DNA from 2 places in the Streptomyces sp. NPDC017056 genome. Region 2 is predicted to be linked to the other one. Evidence: riboswitches for the same ligand, from Rfam matches in the RefSeq annotation. Region 2 holds a riboswitch; the other holds the start of a gene.

Region 1 (9,243 bases), on a different contig from region 2:
CGCTCCAGGACCTGCGAGTTCATCATCCGCGGCAGGCCGTCGGGCCCGGCCAGGTTCAATTCGATCTCCAGCCCCACGAGGTTCTTGGGGCGGTCGAACCGCTTGTCGTCCAGGAGTCTCCGCAATCCCGTCAGGCACTCGTACAGCTTTCTGCGATACCGTTGCCGGTCGGTGAGATCGATGCCGCCCGCCGCAACCTTCTCCCCCATCGGAACGTCCCTCCTCGTATCGACGGGCCCGGCGCCGCGGGCCGCGCGGGGCCTGCCGTGACGCCGGGGGCTCCCGGTGCCGCCGGGGCTCCCCGGCGGCGCCAGGCGATCGCGCTACGGTCGATGATGCCCGGCAATCCGATCGATAACGCCTCGGACAGGCGCCGGAAACGATAAGCTCCAAGGGACGGGCGGCCTGGCACATTCCGAGGGCATACCGTCGGGATCAGAGCCCGGCGCATTGCCCCCGCGGGGAAAGACGCCGTGATCCGGAAAAAGACCGTCCAGTTCCGGCCTACCATGTTCACGGCGAATTGCGAGGCCGTCGGGTTGCGTTCCGCACAAAAGCGCCGAAAACACCTCGTCGGCCGGTCCGGATTCCGCCTTGCCGGTAATCCGCGAAGCCGCTAGACGAAACACTTGGTGAACACTCGTCGTATAAACTTCGCTGACGAGGCAGAGAGTTGGCGCCCAGCGTCGCGGTGTTGCACCGGGGCTGTGGCATGCGGCTGATCCCGCCGGGCCGACATCCCCGGTCGGCCATGCTCTGGCGCTCTGACCCCGCCCGCTGACGACGCCGTCCGCACTTGCCCAGCACCACCGTGTCTCCCAAGTGAGAGGCGACCCACCATGCCGCTGCATGTTCCCCCTGCCCCCGCGCCTGCCCTCCGCAGCGTCCTCGCCGCCCTCGGCTCCCCCACCGCCGTACGCGAGGCCCGCACCCCCGCCCTCCGTGCCCACCAGGGCCCGCTCAGTGCCGAACTCCCCCTACCCGTACACGTGTTGGACGACGTCAGCCACCCCGCCGGGCCGCCCCGCACCCGGCTGGCCGGCTGGCGCTTCCTGATCCGCAGCGGCGACCGGGCCGTGGCGACCGCGGAAGCCATGCTCACCGCCGACGGCTGGACCTTCTCGCATTTCTGCGAGGGGCCCTACGTCACATCGACCGAACGGGCACTGCGTCAGGCGGAGTCCGTCGCCGCCGCATACCAGCCGCGTCTGCTGTCCGTGCCGGAGCTGTACATGCTCACCTTGTGGCTGCACCACGACACCGGTACGGACGGGTCCGAAGGTGCGCTCGCGCCGGGTGACATCCTCGTACCGCTGGCACCGGCCCCGCCCGGCATCGCGGCCCACCGGCCCCACCGGGTGGCGGACCTGCTGCCCCGGCTGACCCTGCGCCTCGCGCCCGTACCCTTGCTGAGCTCGCCCGCCTGAGGTTCCGCAGGGGTTCCGTGCGGCGAACGGCCGAGGTCGCACCACCGCAACCGCGCACAGGAGCACACTGCCTCACAGGATCGCGCCCCGCGCCCGCCACGGACGCGGGGCGCTCCGCTGCGCTCACCCGCGCGGAGTACGCGGCCGCCCCGCCCCCAACCCCCCGCTGATTCCGCACACTTGAACTGAACCGACCGCACGGGTGATGCGTCATTATCTAGTGAGTGCCGCTGCAGCCAAATCCCTGCGGAATCCGGCCCGTGGGGCAACACTGGTATCGACCTACTGAAACGGGGGAGCGGCCATGAGCATCTCGTCGAGCCGCAGGACGAATCAGCCCACATCGCAGCGAAAGACTTCATCCATGTGCCAGCATCAACCGCCGTGCCCGACCGCAGACTCCGCCGACCGGGAGGCCGCCCACCTCGTGGCGCACCACCCGGAGCAGGGCTGGAGCCTGCTGTGCAACGGTGTCCTCCTCTTCGAGGACACCGGTGAGCTGCTGCCGGACGGCCAGGTCATCGCGCCGCACCGGACGCTGGGCACGCCGCAGGTGGCGACCGCCGCCTGAGCGTACGAGGCACTGCACCACAGAAATCCGCACAGCGGGACAGAAAGCACCGGACCACACCAGAACACCGCACGACAGGGAACAGGGCCCCCGGCGGCTTCGCCGAGGGCCCTTCGCGTGCGCGCCACCGCGGGTGGCGCGCACCGGCGGGTCAGCCGTCGTACTCCTCCAGCGGCGGGCAGGAGCAGACGAGGTTGCGGTCACCGAACGCGCCGTCGATCCGGCGCACCGGCGGCCAGTACTTCTCCGCCGCCTCGGCGCCGGCCGGGAAGACCGCCTCCTCGCGGGTGTAGGGGTGCGGCCACTCGCCGCTCAGCGCCGCCGCCGTGTGCGGGGCGTTGCGCAGCGGGTTGTCGTCCTTGTCCCACTCCCCCGAGCCGACCTTGTCGATCTCCGCGCGGATCGCGATCATCGCGTCGCAGAAGCGGTCGAGTTCGTGCAGGTCCTCGCTCTCGGTCGGCTCGATCATCAGCGTGCCGGCCACCGGGAACGACATCGTCGGCGCGTGGAAGCCGTAGTCGATCAGCCGCTTGGCGACGTCGTCGATGCTCACGCCGGTCGCCTTGGTCAGCGGCCGTACGTCGATGATGCACTCGTGCGCGACCAGCCCGCCGGGGCCGGTGTAGAGCACGGGGTAGTGCGGCTCCAGGCGCTTGGCGATGTAGTTGGCGCCGAGCACCGCGACCTGGGTGGCGCGCTTGAGGCCCTCGCCGCCCATCAGCCGGACGTACGCCCAGGAAATGGGAAGTATGCCCGCGGAGCCCCACGGCGCCGCGGAGATGGGGCCCACGCCCGTCTCCGGGCCCGCGGTGGGCTGCAGCGGGTGGTTGGGCAGGTACGGCGCCAGGTGGGCGCGTACGCCGACCGGGCCGACGCCGGGGCCGCCGCCGCCGTGCGGGATGCAGAAGGTCTTGTGCAGGTTCAGGTGCGAGACATCGCCGCCGAACTTGCCCGGCTCGGCGAGCCCGACCAGCGCGTTGAGGTTGGCGCCGTCCACGTACACCTGGCCGCCCGCGTCGTGCACGGCCGCGCAGATCTGCGTGATGTGCTCCTCGAACACGCCGTGCGTGGACGGGTAGGTGACCATCAGCACCGCGAGCCGGTCCCGGTACTGCTCGATCTTGGCGTGCAGGTCGTCGGTGTCCACCTCGCCGTCCTCGCCGGTCTTGACGACGACGACCTTCATGCCGGCCATCACGGCGCTGGCGGCGTTGGTGCCGTGCGCGGAGGACGGGATCAGGCAGACGGTGCGCTGCTCGTCGCCGTTGGCCCGGTGGTACGCCCGTACCGCCAGCAGGCCGGCCAGTTCGCCCTGCGAACCGGCGTTCGGCTGGATGGAGACCTTGTCGTAGCCGGTGATCTCGGCCAGCCGCTCCTCCAGCTCCGCGATGAGCGTGAGGTAGCCCTGCGCCTGTTCGACCGGCGCGAAGGGGTGCAGCTGCCCGAACTCGGGCCAGGTGACCGGCTCCATCTCGGTCGTCGCGTTCAGCTTCATCGTGCACGAGCCGAGCGGGATCATGCCGCGGTCCAGCGCGTAGTCCTTGTCCGACAGACGGCGCAGGTAGCGCAGCATCGAGGTCTCGGAACGGTGCTGGTGGAAGACGGGGTGCGTCAGGTACGCGTCGCCGCGCAGCAGCCCGTCCGGCAGCGCCTCGGCCGCCGTCGCGTCGAGCGACTCGATGTCGCCCTGGACGCCGAACGCCCGCCACACCGCGTGCACCTGCGCGCGTCCGGTGGTCTCGTCGCAGGCGATGCCCACCAGGTCGGCGTCGACCAGCCGCAGGTTGACCCCGGCCTCGCGGGCCGCGGCGACGGTTTCGGCGGCCCGGCCCGGCACCCGCACGGTCAGCGTGTCGAAGTACGCGCCGTGCACGACCTCGGCCCCGCCGGCGCGCAGCCCCTCGGCCAGTACGGCGGCGTAGCGGTGCGTACGCCGCGCGATGGCCGCGAGCCCGTCGGGGCCGTGGTAGACGGCGTACATGCCGGCCATCACCGCGAGCAACACCTGCGCGGTGCAGATGTTGCTGGTGGCCTTCTCCCGGCGGATGTGCTGCTCGCGCGTCTGGAGGGCGAGGCGGTACGCCTTGTTGCCGTCCGCGTCCACCGAGACGCCCACCAGGCGGCCGGGCAGGCTGCGGGCGAACTTCTCCCGTACGGCCATGAACCCGGCGTGCGGGCCGCCGAAGCCCATCGGGACGCCGAAGCGCTGCGTGGTGCCGACGGCGATGTCCGCGCCCAGCTCGCCCGGCGAGGTCAGCAGCGTCAGCGCCAGCAGGTCGGCGGCGACGGTCACGATCGCGCCCAGCTCGTGCGCCCGCTCGATCACGGCGCGGGGGTCGCGTACGGCACCGGACGCGCCGGGGTACTGGAGGAGCACGCCGAAGACGCCGCGCTCGGCGATCTCCGCCGGGATGCCCTCGGACAGGTCGGCCACCACGACCTCGACGCCGGTCGGCTCGGCGCGGGTCTCGATCACGGCGATGGTCTGCGGCAGGCAGTCGGCGTCGACCAGGAAGACGCCCTGCTTGACCTTGCCCACCCGCCGCGCGAGGGCCATCGCCTCGGCGGCGGCCGTGCCCTCGTCCAGCAGGGAGGCGCCGGAGGTCGGCAGCCCGGTCAGGTCGGCGACCATGGTCTGGAAGTTGAGCAGCGCTTCGAGCCGACCCTGGGAGATCTCCGGCTGGTACGGGGTGTACGCGGTGTACCAGGCCGGGTTCTCCATCACGTTGCGCAGGATCACCGGCGGGGTGAACGTGCCGTGGTACCCGAGCCCGATCATCGGGGCGAGCACCTGGTTGCGGTCCGCGAGCGCCCGCAGCTCGTCCAGGACCTCGGCCTCCGTACGGCCCTGGGGCAGGTCCAGCGCCTCGGCGCTCTTGATCACATCCGGTACCGCGGCCGCGGTGAGCTCGTCCAGCGATCCGAACCCGACCTGCGCGAGCATCTTGGCCTGGGCCTCCGGGCCCGGGCCGATGTGCCGCTGCTCGAACGGGGTACCTCGTTCGAGTTCGGTCAAGGAGATGCGATTGGTGGTCATCTGCGGGGGCCTCCTGGTCGTTTCGACCTACGCGGGGCACCACGGCGCTGGTGCCCGGACGGCCTCCCCCTCTGTCATCTCAACCTGAGAGCTTCACCGGTCCCGCACGCGGCACCGGCTTTCACCGTCGGTGAGGAGGGGTTCCGGCGCTGTGCCCGACCGTGGCCCGCCCTGCTTTCCAGAGTGACCTCGTCCATGCGGTACGTGAGCCTGAGAGATTCCGGGGAGGAGTTGCTCCTTCGGCGCCCCCGCCATGATCGGCAAGGGACTCTCCCGCATGGGGTCTACAGCCGTTCGTCAGCCTACCAGCGCGGCTTACGGACGTTCCTTCGAGTGGCCAGGGCATGAAATGTGCCGTTTGGTAGTTGTCACAAGGCAGTTGCGACCACTTGGAGGGACCGTGCAGACCGATATCGATCCCCGCAGCTTGATCGGCCGCAAGGCGTTCGACAGAAACGGAACCAAGATCGGCACCGTCGACGAGGTGTACCTGGACGACGCGACCGGCGAACCGGAATGGGCGGCCGTACGCACCGGGATCTTCAGCCGGGACGCGTTCGTCCCCCTGGAGCCCAGCGACCTGGTCGGCGAAGCGCTGCACGTCCCCTACGACCGCAAGCTGATCAGGGATGCGCCGGACTTCGGTGTCGGCCGCCATCTCTCGCCCGAGCAGGAACTACAGCTCTACCACCACTACCGGCTGGACATTCCGGCCCCCGATCCCGTCCCCGGCTCGGACGCCGCGCCGGCCGACACGGAATTCGGCCGGGTCGCCGGCGCGGAGGACTGAGCGGCGGGGACCCCCCGGTCGTCCGGCGGCCCGCCCACCAGCGGCAGCGGCTCCCCCGGCCGCAGCGCCGGATCGCCGACGGGAAAGGTGCGCACCCGCCCCGGCGCCGACCACGGCTGCTCGAACCGGACGGTCACCCGCCCCACGCCGCTGCCCTGCACCCACCCGGCCCCGTACTCCTCATGATTCACGTCAAGCCCGGGCAGCCACCTGCGCGGCCGCTCGGGCTCGGGCTCACCGGCGGCCTCCCGCACGGCCTCGTCGACCGCCCTGCGCTCCCTTTCGGCCTCCTCCTGGGCGGCCTTCTCCGTCGCCAGCTGGGCGAACAGGTCCTCCTGCGTGAAGTCCGCCAGTCCGGTCACCCCCACCCCCAGCAGCCGTACGCCGCCCGTGGTGTCCACCAGGTCCAGCAGCCGGGCCACCGCCTCCCGCACCACCCCCAGGTCGTCCGTGGGCCCGCGCAGCGTCTCCGACCTGGTCAGCGTCGAGAAGTCGTAGTTACGCACCTTGATCACGACCGTCCGCCCCGACCGCCCGGCCGCCCGCAGCCGCTGCACGCACCGGTCGGCCAGCCGCGTCAGCTCGGCGCGCACCCGCGTCCGGTCCGTCAGGTCCACGTCGAAGGTGTCCTCGACCGATATGGACTTCGCGTCCCGCTCCGCCACCACGGGCCGCTCGTCGCGCCCCAGCGCCATCGCGTACAGCCCGGCGCCGTGCGCCCTGCCCAGCAGCCGTACGAGCTCCGCCTCGCCGGCCTCGGCCGTCTCGGCGACCGTATGGATGCCCGCCCGGCGCAGCGCCTCCGCGGTGGCCGGGCCCACCCCGGGCAGCGTGCGCACCGTCATCGGCCCGAGCATCTCGCGCTCGGTGCCCGGCTCGATGACCACGAGGCCGTCCGGCTTGGCCTGCTCGGAAGCGATCTTGGCGAGCATCTTGGCCCCGGCCAGCCCCACCGAACCGGTCAGTCCCGTCTGCTCCCTGATGTCCCGCCGCAGCCGCTCGCCCACCGCACGCGCGGACCGGGTGTCCGCCGCGACGCCGCCCGCCTCCAGGTCCACGAACGCCTCGTCCAGGCTGAGCGGCTCCACCAGCGGCGACAGCTCGTGGAGCAGTTCCATGACCCGGTCGCTCACCTGGCGGTACAGGGTGAAGCGCGGCGTCAGATAGGCCGCGTTCGGGCAGAGGCGGCGGGCCTGGGCCGTGGGCATGGCCGAGCGCACCCCGAAGACGCGGGCCTCGTACGACGCCGTGGAGACCACGCCGCGCGGGCCGATGCCGCCGACCACCACGGGCTTCCCGCGCAGGCTCGGCTTGGCCGCCTGCTCGGCGGCCGCGTAGAACGCATCCATGTCCAGATGCAGGATCGTCGGCGCACGTCTCACACGACCGATGCTCCCCCACACCACTGACAATCGCGCCGACCGGCCCCGGCGGACGGCACGGAAATCGCTCCGAGACGCCCTGGAGGCGCCGGAGGAGGCTGCTGGGGCAGAAGAGCGCAGTGGGTGCTTCTGGTGCCACAGGGGCGCGTCAGACCGCCGTGACGGGCATACACAGCCGCCCGGACCGCCCGGCGCCCGGACCCGGTACGCCCGGAACCGATACGCCCGGCTCAGACCGCCCGGTTGCGCCGCCGCGCCAGTTCGTCGTGGGGGTTGTGCCGGACCAGCGTCTCGCCGGTGTCCACGCGCTCCCCGTGCAGCTGCGACAGCGCGCCCTCCACGTCGCGCCACACCACGCCGACCGCGATGCCGAAGACTCCCTGACCGCCTTGGAGCAGGTCGACGACCTCGTCGGGCGAGGTGCACTCGTAGACCGTCGCGCCGTCGCTCATCAGCGTCATCCTCGCCAGGTCGGACAGCCCGCGCGAGCGCAGGTGCCGGACCGCGGTGCGGATGTTCTGGAGGGAGACCCCGGTGTCCAGCAGCCGCTTGACGATTTTCAGGACGACGACGTCCCGGAAGTTGTAGAGCCGCTGGGTGCCCGACCCGTAGGCGGGCCGCACGCTCGGCTCGACGAGCCCCGTACGGGCCCAGTAGTCGAGCTGGCGGTAGGTGATGCCCGCGGCCGCGCACGCCGTCGGACCGCGGTAGCCGATGGTTTCCGCCCCGCGGTCCCCCGGCACCGCGGCAGTCTGTACCGGGGTGCGCTCAGCAGCCCCGGAGTGGAGCGGCAACGCCCCTTCCGCCGCCGTACCGTCGCCGGTGATTGCCACGCCGACCTCCGTCCTCCACGTCCCGGACGGGACCTGCCATATCGACGGTATGCAGTCACTCGGGGTGCGTCAACGATCGCCGCGCTCGCCACGCCGAGTGATAATCACCCTGCGAGTGGTTTCTCGTGCCCCCGGACGGGGAAAGGCTACTCGAATGCGCGGAAGGCGGCCCTCCGCACACCCGGATCACTGGCTGTTCGTGCCGAAGTCCTCGGGCGAGATCTGGTCGAGGAACTCGCGGAACTTCTCCACCTCGTCCTCCTGCTCGTCCGGGATGGCGATCCCCGCGTCGTCGAGGACCCCGTCGGTCCCGTAGATCGGCGTACCGGTACGCAGCGCCAGCGCTATGGCGTCGGACGGGCGGGCGCTGACCTCGACACCACTGGCGAAGACCAGTTCCGCATAGAAGACCCCCTCGCGCAGGTCCGTGATGCGGACCTGGGTCAGTTCCTGGCCCACCGCTTCCAGCACGTCCTTGAAGAGGTCGTGCGTCAGCGGCCTGGCAGGGGCCATCCCCTGCTGGGCGAAGGCGATGGCGGTGGCCTCCCCCGGCCCGATCCAAATGGGCAGGTAACGGTCGCCTCCTACCTCCCGTAGGAGCACGATCGGTTGGTTGGAAGGCATTTCCACCCGGACACCCACGACATCGAGCTCGTTCACACAGCAACCCTAGGACGTGCCCGGCCGGTTTGGGTAGTCGGGCCACCCATTGCTCACGTCAGCCGGACGCGCAAGGCGGACTGGACCAGTGCGGCATGCAGCCGCACGGACAGTGTGGCCAGCTCCCTGGCGGTGGTCTCGGCATGCTGCCTGGTCTGCGGGTTACGGTGCCGGCGCAGCGGCGCCACGACCTGTTCGACCAGGTTGGCCTCCCGCTCGGCCGCCGCCTTCACCGCGCGCAAATGGCGGGGTTCGAGTCCGAAACGCCCCAGTTCTGCGACAAGTTTGGCGACCGTGACGGCCTCGATGTCGTACCCCCCGTCGGCGTCCGGGACGATGAGCCCGTACGCCTCCCAGTCGGCGAGCTGCGCCTCCTCGACCTCCGCGGCGGCCAGCAGCTCAGCGCGGCCGATGCGGGCGGCCGTGGGCAGGTCGCCGGCCGGCTCGCCCAGGCTGCCGAGCAGCTCGCCCGCGGGCGCGGCCGGGGCCGGCAGCTGCACCTGTTCGCCGCGCGCCAAGGCGTCGAGGTGCTCGCGGATCACT
Region 2 (9,243 bases):
GTCAGGCGGGCATAGAGGGCGGAGTAGAGGAAGGCCAGCGTGAACCAGGGCAGCACCAGCGTCTGGGCCCACATGAACGGGTCTTCGAACAGCGGCACGTAGTCGCTCCGCTCGAAGATCGGCCACTGGTAGGTGAACAGGGCCAGCGCCAGCGCGCCGGTGAAGAACATGGGCAGCGAGACGCCCGCCAGGGCGACGCCCATCGCCAGCCGGTCGAAGACCGAACCGGGGCGCAGCGCGGAGAGCACGCCGGTGGCGACGCCGGAGACCAGCCACACCACGGCCGCGCCCGCGGCCAGCGAGATGGTCACCGGGAGCCTGGTCTGGATCTCGGGCCAGACCTCGATGTGGGTCTTGAAGGAGTAGCCGAAGCACGGCACGTTGCATGTGGCGGCGTCGGGGCCGAACTTGTAGTCGACACCGACGAAGATGCCCTTGAGGAAGTCCCAGTACTGTACGAAGACCGGCTTGTCGAAGCCGAGGTTCTTCTTCACCGCGGCGATGTCCGCGGCCGATGGGGCCTTTCCGATGTACTGCCCGGCCAACTGGTCGGCGGTCTGCCCGGCCAGTTTCGGCAGCACGAAGAAGATGCCGAAGGTGACCGCGCTGACGATCAGCAGCAGAATCACCGCGCTGATCAACCTGCGGATGATGTACGAGAACACGGGACTGCGGCGTCGGCGCCGCGGACCGGACCCGGCCGGCCCGCGGACACCAATGCCTTCACCTGCCTTCCGGGGCTGCTACTTCTTGACGCCGATGTTGAGGTAGTCGTACTCACCGCTGTAGGCCGAGGTGGAGACCAGGTTGGTGGCCTTCGGCGAGCGGTACATCAGGACCTTGAAGTAGGTCAGCGGGACGATGACGGCCTGCTCCATCGTCTTCTTGTCGATCTCCGCGTAGATCTTTTCGCGCTGCGCCTTGTCGCCGTTGGCGATGGCGTCGTTCAGCAGCTTGTTGATCGTGGGGTCGTCCAGCTCGGAGAGGTTGGTGTTGCCGGACTTCTGGATCGCCTTGCCGTTGACGACCTGGTTCAGGTAGCCGAAGCCGGCCGGGTAGTCCGAGCCCCACTGCATCATCATCAGGCCGACGTTGTTCTTCTTGGTGAACTCCGGCACGCCCGCGTAGTCCGAGAAGTACTTGCCGCTCGGGTACGTCTGGATCTTGGCGTTGACGCCGATCTTCTTGAGGGAGTTGACCACCGAAGTCGCCGCGTCCACCTCGTCCTGCCGGTCGTTGCGCGCGGTGATCGTGGTGCTCACGTTGCCGGCGCCGCATGCCTGCCAGTGCTTCTTGGCCTCGGTCAGGTCGAGGGCGTCACCGTTGTACTTCTGCGGGTACAGGTCGAACTTCTGGTACCCGTCGAGGTCGGTCGGCAGGAAGGTGGTGGCGATGTCGCCGCGGACCGGGCCGCCGAGCGCGGTCTGCGCGGCCTTCTTGTCGACCGCGTACTGCACGGCCTTGCGGCACTCCGGCTTGTCGAACGGCGCGACCTTGGTGTTGATCGCCACGTAGGCCAGGCGCTGGCCGAGCGCGTTGTCGGTGTTGCCCTTCTCCTTGCTGTCCGTCAGGAGCTGGGCCTGGGTCTGGGAGTCCACGCCGCGCCCGGCCATGTCGACGAGCGTGTTGCCCGCCTTCAAGTCCTTGTCGATCGTCGACTGGGCGACCTTCATGTTCAGCACGATCTTGTCCGGCAGCTGCTTGCGCAGCGGGTCGGTGGCGGCCGACCAGTGGGGGTTGCGGACGAGGACGACCTTCTTGCCCTCCTCGTAGGACTCGAACTTGTAACTGCCGGACGAGGCGACGTCCTTGGTGTAGTCGGCGCCCTTGTCCCTGGCCCGCGGCACCGGCGCGGTCTGCGGGGCGCTGACCAGGTAGTCGAACTCGGCGAAGGGCTGCTTGAGGTGGAAGACGATGGTCTGGTCGTCCGGCGTCTCGATGGACTTCAGGCCCTCGGGGTTCTTGTCCTTGTACGGGCCCTTGTAGCCGCCCTCGTTGTCCTTGAGGTACGTCTGGAAGTAGTTCGGGCCGAGCGAGAGGACCTCGCGCGAGAAGTTGCTGCGCTCGACGGCGTACTTGACGTCCTTCGAGGTGATCGGCTTCCCGTCGTCGTACTTGAGGCCCTTGCGGAGCTTGTACGTCCAGGTCGTGTTGTTGTCGCTGGCCTTGCCCATCGACTCCGCGAGGTCGGCCGTCAGCACGTTGCCCTTGGGGCCGGGGCCCGGCTTGAAGGTGGTGAGGGGGCGCGCGTACAGGCGGCTGAAGTTCCAGATGTAGACGTAGTACGTGTTGCCGGGGTCGAAGGACTCGGGGGCGTCGCTCATCGCGTACGTGAGCGTGCCGCCCTTCTCGTCCGAGGCGTTGACGATGCCCTTGGTGGCGGCGTTCGCCTCGGCGGAGCCGCCGCCCTTGCTCTTGCCACTGCAGCCGGACAGCAACAGGGCCGCACTGGTGAGGGCCGCGATCGCCGCGACCGGGACTGACCTTCGCATAGTGGTCGGTTTCCCCTTCGTTGGTCGGAATCTTGGGTGGGGTGCCTGCCGGGCGTACGGGGCCGGCGGGCGTCAGCGGCTGCGCGGGTCGAGCGCGTCCCTGAGGCCGTCGCCGAGGAGGTTGAACGCGAGCACGGTGACGAAGATCGCGAGGCCGGGCACGAGCATGTACTGGGGGTCCACCTCGTAGAACTTGACGGCCTGGTTGAGCATCCCGCCCCAGGACGCCTGGGGCGGCTGGATGCCGACGCCCAGGAAGCTCAGCGCCGCCTCGAAGAGGATGTTGGAGGGGATCAGCAGCGTCGAGTAGACGATGATCGGGCCCACCAGGTTGGGCAGCAGCTCCCGGAAGAGGATGAACGGGCCGCGGGCGCCCATGCCGCGCGCGGCGTCCACGAACTCCCGCTCGCGCAGCGACAGCGTCTGGGCCCGCACGATCCGGCCCATGTACGGCCAGTTGAAGAAACCGATCACGAAGATCAGGACCGAGATGTGCAGCGGCAGTCCTTCGAGACCGAAGGCGCCGCCCTGGAGCGAGGCCGAGATGGCGATGGCGAACAGCAGCAGCGGGAAGGCCAGGAAGACGTCCATCAGCCGGCTGATCAGCGCGTCCACCCGGCCCCTGTAGAACCCGGCCACCACGCCGAGCACGGTGCCGATGGCCACCGACAGCAGCGTCGCGCCGAACGCGACGATCAGCGAGACCCAGGAGCCCTCCAGGACGCGCGCGAGCAGGTCCCGGCCGAACTTCGGGTCGATGCCGAGCGGGTGGTCCCAGCTCATGCCGCCGAAGTCGCCCTTGGGCAGGGTGGTGTTGGTGTCGATGAGGTCCTGGTGCGGGATGTTCGGGTCCAGGCCCAGCCAGGACTGGATCGGCCGGGACAGTGCCGCGATCACGATGAGCAGGGTGACAACGATGGCACCCGCTACCGCGACCTTGTCGCGCCGGAAGCGCAGCCAGGCGATCTGGCCGAGCGAGCGCCCCTCGATCTTCTTGCTCTCGACGCCTGCCAGCACCGCTTCCGGCTGCGCCTCGGCAGCCGCCCCGGTGGTCTCGATCGGTGCGGTCACGGTGCCTTTGACCCCTCTCGGCCGGCGCCGGCCGGCCCTTGCGCGCCGCGGTCTGCGGCCTGGTTCACATCACTGGTGCGAGTGGTGCATCTAGAGCAACTGGGAGAAATCTGGAACAGCTGGAGCAACTGGTGCATTTAGTGCGGGCGTTGCAGGTGCAGGTGTTACAGGTGTTGCCGGTAGTGCAGAAGCCGCGGAACATCACGCGACGACGAGCGGCAGAACTCTCGTACACAGGGCCGGAGCCCTCTGCTGCGGGAGTCTTCATCCGATTCGCGATCACTCACCAGCCCTGACCGGGAATGGATGCGCAACTGTGATGTGGCCCACGGGCTTCCGTTATGCGGACACAAGCCACGAATGAGCGGGGCACACGACCCGAATCAGGGGTCAACTAACGGGCACGGGGGGCCATTTCGAGCCAGCGCAAACCCATGGGGTGAGGAGAGAAGACAGCCGGCCGGTACCGCGGGGCGGGGTACGGGCGCGGGGGCACGTCAGTACGGGCGGGGGTAGCCGTATCCGTACGACGGCGCGGGGGCCGGCGCGGGCACCGGGCCTGCGGCGTACGCGTCCCGGTCGAAGAAGGGGCGCGCGTTGGCCCGCATCCACATGCCGACCGGGTCGTACTCGTCGTTCATCGCGACCGTCGAGACGGGCAGCCCCTCCGGCACCGCGCCGATGGACTGCTGGATCATCAACCGCACCGAGTCCACGGCCGGTTGGCCCGTGTCGTACAGGTCCAGGCCGATCGCCAGGTACGGGGCGCCCAGCGCGGGCTGCACCCAGGCCCGGCGCAGGGAGCGCACGGCGGGCGTACGGTGCGCGTTCTGCCCCAGCAGGGCGTAGAACTGGGGGATCTCGATGGCCGGTTCGGTGATCCGCAGCGGCCCGGCGGGCAGCCGGTCCAGGCCGCCCGCGATACGCCGCAGGTCCAGCCACGGGATGCCCACACCACCGCCGGGGGCGTGCGGATTCAGCCACAGCCCCCAGCGGTCGGGGAAGAGGGTGGCCGCGATGTCCCGGCCGTAGACGACTTCGTGCGCGCGGTTCCAGCCACTGGCGGCGAGTTCGGGCGCCGAGGTCACGCACGGCGCGTAGCCGAGCCCGTCGACCTCCATGTTGCCGTACTGCGCATCGGGCGAACCGGCCTGGCCGTGCCAGAGCAGCATCCAGACCTGACCTGCGGCGAGCGCTTGCAGCAACGCCTCGTAGGCGTCGTACCGGCCGGGCGAGACCTGCTGCAGCATCTGCTCGACCTGCCCGGCAGCCGCTCCCTGATGCGCACCCGCGCTCACGTGGTCCGTCCCTTCCTGTCGGCAGGCACGTGGGGTACGCCTGCCGGTTGCACCAACAGCTTAGAGCCTGCGTCCGGGCCCCGGTCGGATCAGCACACGTGGCTTGCGGTCACGGGGAGCGGGCGCCCCGGCGGGCGGCGGCACGGCGGGGGCACCGACCGTTACGCGAGGTCGCGGGTATAGAAGGGCCTGACCCGCTCCAGCATCCAGTCGGCGACCGGGTCACCCTGGGCGAGGTCCAGCATGACGAGCTGGACGGGCCAGGTCAGCGGCGTACCGCCGAGGGCCCGCCCGAGGGCCGCGGTCACCGCGTCCCGTACGGCCGGGTCGTGCGGCGCGACGGCGGCGGCGTCCACCTGTACACCGACGAACAGCGCGGGCGCGTCCCCCTCGACGCTGGCCAGCGCGCGGCGCGCGGTGACCACGAAGCCGGCGCCGGAGAACTCCAGCCCGGCCGCGGCCAGGAAGTCGACCGGTTCCTCCTGCCAGTCCGGCTCGAAGAGCCGGACGCGGGCGCCGCTCGGCGCCCCCGGCTGGTCCGGGCGGCCAGCCCGGCACAGCTCGGCCACCGCGGCGGGCGGCAGCGGGACGCCGACCGTGCCGTCCGGGTTGACCGCCATGCCGATCAGCGGGGGCAGCCCGCGCGCGAACTCGGCGGCCGGCGCGACGGTGAAGGACAGGTTCGGCCCGGCCACCCGCTGGAACTCCTGTTCGGAGCTGAAAACCGGGACATACGCGGCCGAGTCGATCTCGACGGTGGGCAGGTCCAGGCCGGACCGGCCCATCCCCGCGCTCTCGGGGCCGCCGCCCTTGGGCAGCGGCACCCATATACGGCTGCGCCCCAGCACCTCGACGATGCGGGCGCCCGCCCCGGGGTGCCCCACCGAGGCGGCGAGCACCTCCTCCAGTTCGTTGGCGGGCCACCCCAGCTGCGGAATGCCCTGCTCCGGAAAGTCCATGTCCACCCACCCGCTCACGTACAGGCTCTTACCTGGTCGAAGACCCTAACGCCAGCAGGGAGGAGGAGCCCGGGTGCATCCGGATGACCACCGAACGCACGCGAGCGGTTGCGGACCGTGCATACCGCTCCGAAGGTGGCTCCAGGGTGATCTTGCCCTGCCGTTCCTACAGAAAGGCACACCTCCTGATGGCAACGCACCGGACCACCACCGCCCTCGTCAGCGCGGCCACCGTCGGCGCCCTCGCCCTCGGTGTCGCGGGTTCCGCGGCCGCGGCGGACGAGCCCAAGCCGCCCGTCCGGAACCAGAGCGTCATCGTCGACGACCTCGGCCGGCTGGCCGACGCCAACACCGAGCTGACCGAGAAGCTCGCCGACGACCGCAGCCACTCCGTCCAGGTCAGAGCGGCCCGCACCCACCTGGACAGCGTCCTCCTGGACGCGCGGCGCCTGGCGGACCTGCTGAACAAGGACTCCGACCGGTCGGTCTCCGCCGACACCGCCGCGCTGGACAGGGCGTCGCGGAACCTGCGGATCGAGCTCGACGAGCTGACCGGCGTCCGGGTCCCGGCCCCGGACGAGAACGCCGACAACGCCCGGTCGACCAGGGAGCTGACCGACGCGGTCACCACCTCCGTCACCAACGTCTTCAAGAGCCTCGGCATCGACAAGCTGGTCGGCGACCTGCGTCAGCGGCCGGCGGCCCAGCCCGCCGCGCAGCCCGCCAACCGGCCCGTCGCCCAGCCGGCCGGCCAGGCGGACGACACCGACGCCGACGACGAGCCGGCCGCCCAGCCGAAGGCGCCGACCAGCGACCCGCAGCCGCCCGCCGACGCGCCGCGGCAGCAGCCCGCCGACCAGCAGCGGCCCGCCGGCCAGCAGGCGCCTGCCGACCAGCCGCAGCAGCAGCCCGCCGACCAGGCCCAGCAGCCCGCCGGTTCGCTGCTCAACTCGGTGCTGACGCTGCCGGCGACGCTCCTCAAGGCCCTGGGCCTCTAGATCGGCCCGGCACCGAGCGTCCGGAGGAGGCGCAGTTGCGGGAGATATCCCAGAGCTAGGACCGGTACCGACGGGTCGTGCGGGGAGTTCCGTACGACCCGTCAGACGTACGCCGCGCCGGGCCCGGCGGCCTCGGCCGCGGCTGCCGGCGGCCGCTGCGCGAAGCCGACCCGCCGCAGTGCGTCCGCCGCCCGCCGGTCCAGCAGGACGGCCGAGCTGAAGCCGGCCGGGAGCCGGGCCGCCTGCGCGCGGATGATCAGCCGCCGCACCGCGCGCCGGTGCCGGGCGAAGGCGTAACCGGAGACTCCGCGTCCGCGCGACCGCTGCCCGGAGAGCGCGACCTCGGGCGGCACGTCCAGCAGCACCAGATGCAGCCCGCGCCCGCCGCGCCGCGCTTCCCGCGCGAGCCAGCGCCGCACCCACGCCAGCGTTCCGCAGTCGTGCACCACCACGCTGAGGCCGGAGCGCAGCGCCCGCCGCAGCCCCAGGTAGTGGGCCGCCCTGACCAGCGGCCGGTAGAGCGCGTACGGCAGGCGGCGCAGCCGGCCGCGCTCCCAACGCTCCCGTACGTCCTGCGAGTCGACGCGGTGCACGACGGCACCGTGGCCGTCGAGGGCGGGCACCACCCGGAGCATGAGGGTGCTCTTGCCGCTGCCCGGCAGCCCGGAGACCACCACCAGGTCGCCCGCGGAGAAGTGCAGCTCGGACACGTCGCGGGCGGTGCGCCGGTCTCTGAGGTCGATCACGTCGGGCACGTCCGGCACCGGGGCGACGTCGACCACCGCGGCCGCGTCCGGTACCGGGACCGCGTCCGCCGCTCGTCCGGCCTGCCCGCGGCCGGGGCCCGGCAGCCGCAGGGGCCCGGGGACGGCGCCCGGGGTCACTTCCGGGACGCAGCCCGGGGGCGCGCCTCCCGGACTCGTCGCGAATGCGGCTTGCCTGTGCACCGTGATCGCCCCTCCCGGTCCGATGGATCCGTCCCCTTACCCGCAGAGTGTCAAGAAAAGGTAATACGGTTCAAGGAATCCGCCCGATCCGTACACACCCCGGACATGGTCGTGACCTCCTCGCGAACACCGGTGCGACCAGGGCTCCTTTATCCGGCGATCCCGTGCGATGATGTGCGCGCCATGTGCCGGGCCGCCCCTCACCGGGCGCGCCCTCGTACGGGTGCCACGCTCAGCCAACTGCATACCGGCCGCTTGAATCCGCGCGGGAGAGTCCCCGGCCGTCACGGCGGGGCGCCGAAGGAGCAAGTCCTCCCTTGAATCTCTCAGGCCCCGATACCGCGCGGGCGAGGCAGATCTGAAAAGCGGGCCGCCGTGGTGTGGCTCCACCCAAGGTGCAAACCGGACCGGTGACGGCTTTCCGGTGAACCTCTCAGGTTCCGATGACAGATGGGGAGACCGTCTTGTCACCCATGCCCGGGAGCCAGAACCATGACCGAAGCCCCCCGCCGGACCGCGCTGGACACGATCCACCGCGCCCTCGGCGCGACCATGACCGACTTCGCCGGCTGGGACATGCCGCTGCGGTACGCCAGCGAGCGGGACGAGCACACCGCCGTCCGCACCCGCGCCGGCCTCTTCGACCTCTCCCACATGGGCGAGATCACCGTCACCGGGCCGCGCGCCGCCGACCTGCTGGACTACGCGCTGGTCGGCAACATCGGCGGCGTGGCCGTCGGCCGCGCCCGCTACACCATGATCTGCAACGCCGAGGGCGGCATCCTGGACGACCTGATCGTCTACCGCCTCGCCGAGACCGCGTACATGGTCGTCGCCAACGCCTCGAACGCCCAGGTCGTGCTGGACGCCCTCACCGAGCGGGCGGACGGCTTCGACGCCGGGGTCCGCGACGACCGGGACGCGTACGCGCTGCTCGCCGTGCAGGGCCCCGAGTCCCCCGGCATCCTCAAGGCCGTGACCGACGCGGACCTGGACGGCCTCAAGTACTACGCCGGGCTGCCCGGCACCGTCGCGGGCGTGCCGGCGCTGATCGCCCGCACCGGATACACCGGCGAGGACGGCTTCGAGCTGTTCGTCCGCCCGGCCGACGCGCCGGCCCTCTGGGAGGCGCTGACCGAGGCGGGCAAGGGCGCCGGCCTGGTGCCCTGCGGCCTGTCCTGCCGGGACACGCTGCGCCTGGAGGCGGGCATGCCGCTGTACGGGCACGAGCTGACCACGGACACCACCCCGTTCGACGCGGGCCTGGGCCGGGTCGTGAAGTTCGAGAAGACGACGAACGGCGGCGACTTCGTGGGCCGCGCCGCCCTGGAGGCGGCCCGGGACCGCGCCGAGGCCGCGCCGCCCCGCAAGCTGGTGGGGCTGATCGCCGAGGGCCGCCGGGTGCCGCGCGCCGGCTACGCGGTCGTCGCCGACGACGGCTCGGTCATCGGCGAGGTCACCTCGGGTGCACCCTCCCC

Evidence for each region. A riboswitch is a leader RNA that binds a small molecule or an ion and turns the genes downstream of it on or off. The one in region 2 is predicted to bind glycine.
Region 1: linked by a shared signal. The riboswitch ahead of gcvP (aminomethyl-transferring glycine dehydrogenase) and the one ahead of gcvT (glycine cleavage system aminomethyltransferase GcvT) in region 2 are both predicted to bind glycine.

The regions. Positions count from the first base shown of each region.
Region 1 is NZ_JBIRPD010000035.1:7,010-16,252, reverse strand. Features, by position in the region: gene ACH4OW_RS38165 (glutamate-cysteine ligase family protein) at 1-209, opposite strand, end outside; gene ACH4OW_RS38160 (hypothetical protein) at 840-1,427, shown strand; gene ACH4OW_RS38155 (DUF5999 family protein) at 1,792-1,998, shown strand; gene gcvP (aminomethyl-transferring glycine dehydrogenase) at 2,150-5,035, opposite strand; glycine riboswitch at 5,224-5,321, opposite strand; gene ACH4OW_RS38145 (PRC-barrel domain-containing protein) at 5,436-5,825, shown strand; gene ACH4OW_RS38140 (DNA polymerase IV) at 5,729-7,207, opposite strand; gene ACH4OW_RS38135 (MerR family transcriptional regulator) at 7,438-8,040, opposite strand; gene ACH4OW_RS38130 (bifunctional nuclease family protein) at 8,227-8,700, opposite strand; gene ACH4OW_RS38125 (MerR family transcriptional regulator) at 8,754-9,243, opposite strand, start outside.
Region 2 is NZ_JBIRPD010000009.1:272,889-282,131, reverse strand. Features, by position in the region: gene ACH4OW_RS18745 (ABC transporter permease) at 1-665, opposite strand, end outside; gene ACH4OW_RS18740 (ABC transporter substrate-binding protein) at 744-2,492, opposite strand; gene ACH4OW_RS18735 (ABC transporter permease) at 2,565-3,563, opposite strand; gene ACH4OW_RS18730 (enhanced serine sensitivity protein SseB C-terminal domain-containing protein) at 4,061-4,861, opposite strand; gene ACH4OW_RS18725 (enhanced serine sensitivity protein SseB) at 5,023-5,820, opposite strand; gene ACH4OW_RS18720 (hypothetical protein) at 6,009-6,818, shown strand; gene ACH4OW_RS18715 (AAA family ATPase) at 6,920-7,702, opposite strand; glycine riboswitch at 8,022-8,117, shown strand; gene gcvT (glycine cleavage system aminomethyltransferase GcvT) at 8,258-9,243, shown strand, end outside.